Regions from separate parts of the Arthrobacter sp. 05T47 genome, predicted to be linked through region 3. Evidence: predicted binding sites of a transcription regulator. Region 3 holds the regulator's gene; each other region holds the start of a gene.

Region 1 (2,261 bases), on a different contig from region 3:
TCCTGCAGCATGGCCTTGCGGCGGTCGCCGAAGCCCGGCGCCTTGACGGCGACGACGTTCAGGGTGCCGCGGATGCGGTTGACGATCAGCGTGGACAGGGCCTCGCCCTCGACGTCTTCGGCGATGATGAAGAGCGGCTTGGAGCTCTGCAGCGCCTTTTCCAGCAGCGGCAGGAAGTCCTGCACCGAGGAGATCTTGCCCTGGTTGATCAGGATCAGGGCGTCCTCGAGGACTGCCTCCTGGCGTTCCGCGTCGGTGACGAAGTACGGGGACAGGTAGCCCTTGTCGAACTGCATGCCCTCGGTGAGGACCAGTTCGGTCTGCGTGGTGGAGGACTCCTCAATGGTGATCACACCATCCTTGCCGACCTTGCCGAACGCCTCGGCCAGCAGCTCGCCGACCTCGTCGCTCTGGGCGGAGATGGCGGCAACGTTGGCAACCTGCGTGCCTTCGACGGGGCGCGCGTTCTCCAGCAGGCGGGCGGCGACGGCCTCGACCGAAACCTCAATGCCGCGCTTGATCTCGCCCGGTGCGGCACCTGCAGCCACGTTGCGCAGGCCTTCCTTGACCAGGGCCTGGGCCAGAACGGTGGCGGTGGTGGTGCCGTCACCGGCAACATCGTTGGTCTTGGTGGCGACCTCCTTGGCAAGCTGCGCGCCAAGGTTCTCGTAGGGGTCGTCCAGCTCGATTTCACGGGCGATCGTCACGCCGTCGTTGGTGATCGTGGGGGCGCCCCACTTCTTGTCCAGTACGACGTTGCGGCCGCGCGGGCCCAGCGTGACCTTGACGGTGTTGGCGAGCTTATCGATGCCGGCTTCAAGCGACCGGCGGGCAGCGTCGTTAAACGCAAGCTGCTTTGCCATGGTTTTGTCCTTTCAAGACAGAACCCCGCGCAACTGATCCATTCAATGCGAAGGATCGGCTGCGCGGGGGTCCAAGAGAGTTACTTTACGACGATCGCCAGAACGTCGCGGGCGGAGAGCACGAGGTACTCGGTGCCGCCGGTCTTGACTTCGGTTCCACCGTACTTGGAGTAAATGACGACGTCGCCGACGGCAACGTCAACGGGAACGCGGTTGCCGTTGTCATCGAAGCGGCCGGGGCCTACTGCAACAACTTCGCCTTCCTGCGGCTTCTCCTGCGCGGAGTCCGGGATAACCAGGCCGGAAGCCGTGGTCTGCTCGGCTTCGAGCGGGCGGACAACAATACGATCCTCAAGAGGCTTAATAGAGACCGACACTCGGACCTCTCCTTTTCGTCAGCAAATTCGTGGACTATGAAGCGGCGATGCCATGGCGCACAGACCGTCGTCGCGGTGCCGGCAGCGAGCCTGGCGGAACGCGCTTCATGTGTTAGCACCCTCCTAGGGAGAGTGCTAATGACGACTCTATGTACATGGTTAGCACTCGGTCAAGGCGAGTGCCAGAAATTCGTTCCGGGTGAACATGTTTTCCCACGGGACATGCCCATTCTTCGCCGCCGGGTCCGGGCCTTCTCGCGGGACATGCCCATTCTTCGTCGCGGCCCGTGGGCACCCGGGCATCATGCTCATTGGTAGAGCCGGGCCGTGGACATGTGCAACGCATTAGCCCTGCCACAGGGGACATGCCCATTGTTCGAACCGAGAAACGGGCATGTCCCGCCCGGGGGATGCACGTTAGCACCACCCCGGACGCGGGAACCGGCCTGCGGCTACTGGCCGGCGAGGTCTTCGAAGTCGACGTCCTCGCCGTCGTCCGGGTCGGCGTCCTGGCCCTCGTCATTTCGGTGCCGGTACGTCAGCACGGCGCCGGCAGCGGCGAGGAGCACGCCCGCGATCAGGAAGATGATGCCGCCGAGCCGGGCACCGGAATAGGTGTCGCGGATGGCCCGCGCCTCGTCCGTGGCGTCCTGGACGTTCTTGCCGCCCACCGAATACACGGTGGCATTGAAGGAATCGAGGAAGAAAATGATCACCAGCAAGGCGATGCAGACGACGGCGATCACAGCGCCGGCGATCAGCGCCGGCTTGGCGTAGCGGGCCAGCCCCTGCGGGCTCGTGCGCTCCTGCCCGTCGTCGTCGTATCCGGCTGTGTTCTGCCCGGCTGTGTCCTCTGAGATGCTGTCGCCTGTGCCGCTGTCTTCCATGCCGTCAAGCCTAGCCCCCGTGGTCCGGTCACAGCGTGCCGGCGGGGCTCAACTACGCTGGATGGCATGACTGACGCACCGCAGGAAAATATTGCCCCGATCCTCACCCCCGAGGGCTGGGAGCTGCTGGCGTC
Region 2 (2,261 bases), on a different contig from region 3:
TGCCGCCCTGCGCGGATGTCCAGAGCACCGGGACGGCAACAGCGAGGATTTGGCTTTCGGCGGATTGTTCAAAGCCGTTGCCACCGGTGAGCACCACGTTGACGAGCTGTCCGGGGGAGACCAGCTGGATCGAGGCAGGGTCAGCCATTCTCAGCGGCACCGCAGCGGAGCCGGGCGGGGTTCCGGCGAGCAGGCCCGGGCCGAGGACCTGGGCGTCTGTGAGGAGTTGGCCCTTCCGCAGCGGCGCAGCCAGCTGTTTTCCCTCGAACGCGGTCTCGCTGCCGGGGCTGCCGGCAGGCACGATGCCGGGCGGCACGCTGATCCGGTTGACGTCGCCGGGTCCCAGGGTCTTCCCCGCGGGAAGATCCGACGCCGCGGCGAAAGCAACAACAGTTTCGGCGGGCGCGGGGGTGAGTTGCTGAACCGTAAGGCCGGCGGGGATGCAGAACAGGAGCGAGGCAAAGAGCCGCCGATTCCGGTTCAGCCAGCTGCGCAGGCGGCGCCGCGACGGACGGCCGCGAGGCGGTTGCTGACTGCGGGGCTTGCCGGGGCCGTTCCGGCTCCGACTGGAGCGGCCGGCCGTGGACAACGTGGCCGACGGAAGGCGGGCAGCGCGGATCCCGGTGCGGTTCCAGCGTGCGGAGTCCTCGGCGGGCCGTCGCCGCGACCGTGTGGAAAAAATCCCGGGCGAAGCCGCGTAGGGAAACCCGCCCCACGTCGCGAAGGGCAAACAGAACGACGAAGGGGACAGCGGACTGAGGGAAAGGGCCATGCCGCCACGCTACGGACCCGCGGAGGGCGGCGAGAGCCTCGAAGTGGCCTATGTGGACAAATTCGCAGGCGTCCAAGCGATGAGGCAGGCCTAGCCTGAGGGGGACCCGACGGCAGCGGCGTCGGTCCGGTGGGCCTTTTACGCCGCGGGGGCCGGAGCCGGTGCGGGGGTGGCCGCAGGTGCTGCAGGAGCAGCGGAAACCGTGCTGCCCTTGGTGTCGCGGGAATCGTTCCGGTAGAACCCGGAGCCCTTGAACACGACGCCGACGCTGTTGAACTTCTTGCGCAGCGTGCCCTGGCACTCGGGGCAGGACGTCAGGGAGTTGTCGCTGAACGACTGCACGATCTCGAAGGCGTGGCTGCAGTCCTTGCAGGCGTATGCATACGTGGGCACTGGAAATCCTCACTCTGGGACAAACGAGCAGGTCCCGTGCTGTCGAGTCGTGACCGCTGCCGGGATGGTTACCGGCGGGGTCCGTGCTTAGCAGTCGCAGGGCCTGAGTGCCAATTCTATCACCCTGACTTGAACCCCCATCCACCGGGCCGGTATCAGCCGAGCCGGATGATTCCGCCCGGGGTCAGCGCCGCGTCGACCTTACGGTCGAACGACTCGGCGGGGATACTGTCCGCGGGCAGCACCTCCGTGTCATAGACGACGGCGGCAGTCGGCAGCGCCGCGGCGTCGGACGCCTCGCCGGCCGCCTCCCCGGATGAAAGGGACAGGGCGGACAGGGCGGCAAGGAACTTGTCGTAATAGCCGCCGCCTTGCCCGATGCGGTTGCCGGAGAAGTCCAGGGCGGTGGCCGGAAGGATGATTGCGGTAGCGGCGCGCATGACGGCGGTGCCGTGGCGCTCGCCGACAGGTTCCTGGATGGGGGCGAAGCTGCTCCGGACAAACACTGACTGCGGGGTCCAATAGACCCAGCTGAGCCCAAGGTTGGGCTCGCACACCGGAAGCAGCACCCTGTGTCCGGCGTCGGTCAGGGCCGTCAACAGCGGCAGTGTGGGCGGTTCGGTGCCCACGCCGAGGTAGGCCGCGAAGGTGCCCCGGCGGCCGCCGGCCAGCGCCGAGGCCCACTGGAGCCCATGGCGGGCGATGCCCACCGCGGCGGCATCAAGCTCGGCCACCGGGAGTTCGGAACGCTTCGCCCGGTGGCTGGAGCGTATTTGGTCTTTTGACGCCATGCTGGCCCGTCCTCTGCCTATTGCGGCCACGACGGCCGGGGGGAAGGTCCGCCGGCGGTTCGATTAAGAATTACGCAATGATTGGTCCCTCCGTTAGATTAGTCGAGTGAATACACCCAACGCTTCCGTTCGCAAGGCCGTCATTCCCGCCGCGGGCCTTGGTACTAGGTTTCTTCCGGCTACTAAGGCCATGCCCAAGGAAATGCTCCCCGTCGTTGACAAACCGGCTATCCAGTACGTCGTTGAGGAGGCCGTGAACGTCGGCCTGAACGACATCCTGATGATCACCGGCCGTAACAAGCGGG
Region 3 (2,261 bases):
GGACGTAGGTGGCGTCGTTGTTGACCCGGATCTCCACGTACAGGTCCCCGGACGGGCCGCCGGCCGGCCCGGCCTCACCCTGGCCGGAGAGCTGGATGCGCGTGCCGGTGCCGACGCCAGCCGGGACCTTCACGGTCAGCGAGCGGCGGCTGCGGATCCGGCCCTGGCCGCTGCATTCGTTGCAGGGGTCCTTGATGACGGTGCCGAAGCCCTCGCAGGACCCGCAGGGTGCCGACGTCATGACCTGGCCGAGGATGGAGCGCACGGCGCGCTGGACCTGGCCGCTGCCGCCACAGATGTCGCAGCGCACGGGGTGGGTACCCTCGCGGCAGCAGGATCCGTCGCAGGTGGGGCAGACCACGGCCGTGTCGACTTCGAGCTTCTTGTTGACGCCGAACACCGCGTCGCGGAGGTCGATCCGGACGCTGATCAGCGCGTCCTGGCCGCGGCGGACCCGGGATGCCGGGCCGCCCTGGCCGCCACCGGCGCCGAAGAAGGTCTCGAAGATGTCCTGGAAGGCGAAGCCCTGGCCCGAGTARCTGCCGCCCCCGAAGCCGTTGTCGGTGCCGTTCTCATTGCCGGTGGTGTCATAGACCCGGCGCTTCTGCGGATCGGAGAGGACTTCATAGGCATGGGTGACGGCCTTGAACCGGTCTGAGGCGTCTTCTCCCGGGTTCACGTCGGGGTGCAGGGTCCGGGCCAGTTTCCGGTAGGCCTTCTTGATCTCCTCCCCCGTTGCGTCGCGGGAGACTCCAAGAACGTCATAGTGGCTGCTCAAAGTGTGTATCTCTTCCTTTTCGTACTGCCGGTGGGGCAAGAAGTCGTGCTGGGTCCGGGCCGGTCAGGGCCCCAGGATCCTCGAAAGGTAGCGGGCCACCGCGCGCACGGCGGCCATGGTGGTGGGATAGTCCATCCGGGTGGGTCCAAGGACACCGACCTTGGCCGTGGCGTCCGGGCCGTAGGCCGTGGCCACGACGGAGGCCTCGGCCAGACCGTCGTAGGGGTTTTCCCGGCCGATGCTGACGGTCACGCCGCGTGGGTCTTCGGCCATTTCGCTGAGCAGGCGGAGCATGACCACCTGCTCCTCGAGCGCCTCCAGGACCGGGCCGATGCTCAGCGGGAAGTCCACGTTGGAGCGTGCGAGGTTGGCCGTGCCGGCCATGACCATCCGCTCCTCGCGGCTGCTCGTGGCCAGCGCCTCGAGGCCGCGGGCAAGGGCCTGGGCTGCTCCCCGGCGCGCCGGCGGGCCGCTGGCAACCACTGTGGGCAGAAGCTGGGGCARCAGGCTCAGCGGCGTTCCGGAGAGGCTCGTCAAGAAACTTGTACGCAGGTCGGCGAGGGCGTCGTCGGGAATGTCCTGCCCGACGTCGATGACGCGCTGCTCCACCTTGCCGGTGTCCGCGATGAGGACGATCAGCACCTTGCGGGGTGCCAGCAGCACGAACTCAATGTGCCGCACCCTGGCGCGGCTGAGCAGCGGATACTGCACGACGGCGACCTGGTTGGTCAGGTGGGACAGGAGCCGCACGGTCCGGTCAAGGATGTCGTCGAGGTCCTCGGATCCTTCCAGCAACGCCTGGATGGCCCGGCGCTCGGCCGGGGACAGCGGCTTCACCGCTGAGATCTGGTCGACGAAGAGCCGGTAGCCCTTGTCGGTGGGGATCCGGCCCGCGCTCGTGTGCGGTGCAGTGATCAGGCCTTCGTCTTCCAGCGCCGCCATGTCATTGCGGATCGTGGCGCTGGACACGCCGAGATGGTGGCGTTCAACGAGCGCTTTGGAACCAACGGGCTCACGCGAATGGACGTAGTCCTCCACGATGGCGCGCAGCACTTCGAGTTTGCGCGGTTCGCTCACGCTCCACCTCCAATCGACTGTCCCGCAGTCGGTGCCGCCCGCGTTGTACGGTCCGCGTCCAGAACTGGTGCGCGTGGTCCGCAACGGAACAAGTGTTAGCACTCGACATGCCTAAGTGCTAACCAGTCTAATATGACTCGCCGCGTTGTTAGCATTGGATTCGCTCCAGGCGTGGCCTGCGGGATCGCGTTTCCCGTCACATCGGGCGCCGGGACCGTAGCCGCTTCCGCCTGCGCCGCGCCCCTGTGGTCCGGTGCAGGCCACGGAGAGTTCCACTGACCGCCGTACATTCCGAGTGCAAAGTAAGCGTGTAGAGATGTCGTACCAGAACTGGGGACCCCAGGACCTGTCCGCCCCCGCCAAGACCGCGTTGCCGGAGGTCCCGGTGGAACGCGGGATGGTCCTC

What was found. Region 3 encodes HrcA, which represses chaperone genes, less so after heat shock. Its sites were predicted from a motif close to TTNGCACTCGNNNNNNNCGAGTGCNAA; they were not measured.
Region 1: the regulator HrcA is predicted to act here: its motif matches at 1,400-1,426, upstream of groES (co-chaperone GroES).
Region 2: the regulator HrcA is predicted to act here: its motif matches at 1,253-1,279, upstream of AC1DEY_RS02290 (FmdB family zinc ribbon protein).

The regions. Positions count from the first base shown of each region.
Region 1 is NZ_JBFTKG010000002.1:65,597-67,857, forward strand. It holds gene groL (chaperonin GroEL) at 1-863, opposite strand, end outside; gene groES (co-chaperone GroES) at 944-1,240, opposite strand; gene AC1DEY_RS02375 (hypothetical protein) at 1,693-2,127, opposite strand; gene AC1DEY_RS02380 (class I SAM-dependent methyltransferase) at 2,194-2,261, shown strand, end outside.
Region 2 is NZ_JBFTKG010000002.1:41,334-43,594, reverse strand. It holds gene AC1DEY_RS02295 (RcpC/CpaB family pilus assembly protein) at 1-772, opposite strand, end outside; gene AC1DEY_RS02290 (FmdB family zinc ribbon protein) at 911-1,165, opposite strand; gene AC1DEY_RS02285 (5-formyltetrahydrofolate cyclo-ligase) at 1,321-1,956, opposite strand; gene galU (UTP--glucose-1-phosphate uridylyltransferase GalU) at 2,063-2,261, shown strand, end outside.
Region 3 is NZ_JBFTKG010000008.1:99,966-102,226, reverse strand. It holds gene dnaJ (molecular chaperone DnaJ) at 1-778, opposite strand, end outside; gene hrcA (heat-inducible transcriptional repressor HrcA) at 842-1,855, opposite strand; gene AC1DEY_RS08580 (DUF3097 domain-containing protein) at 2,172-2,261, shown strand, end outside.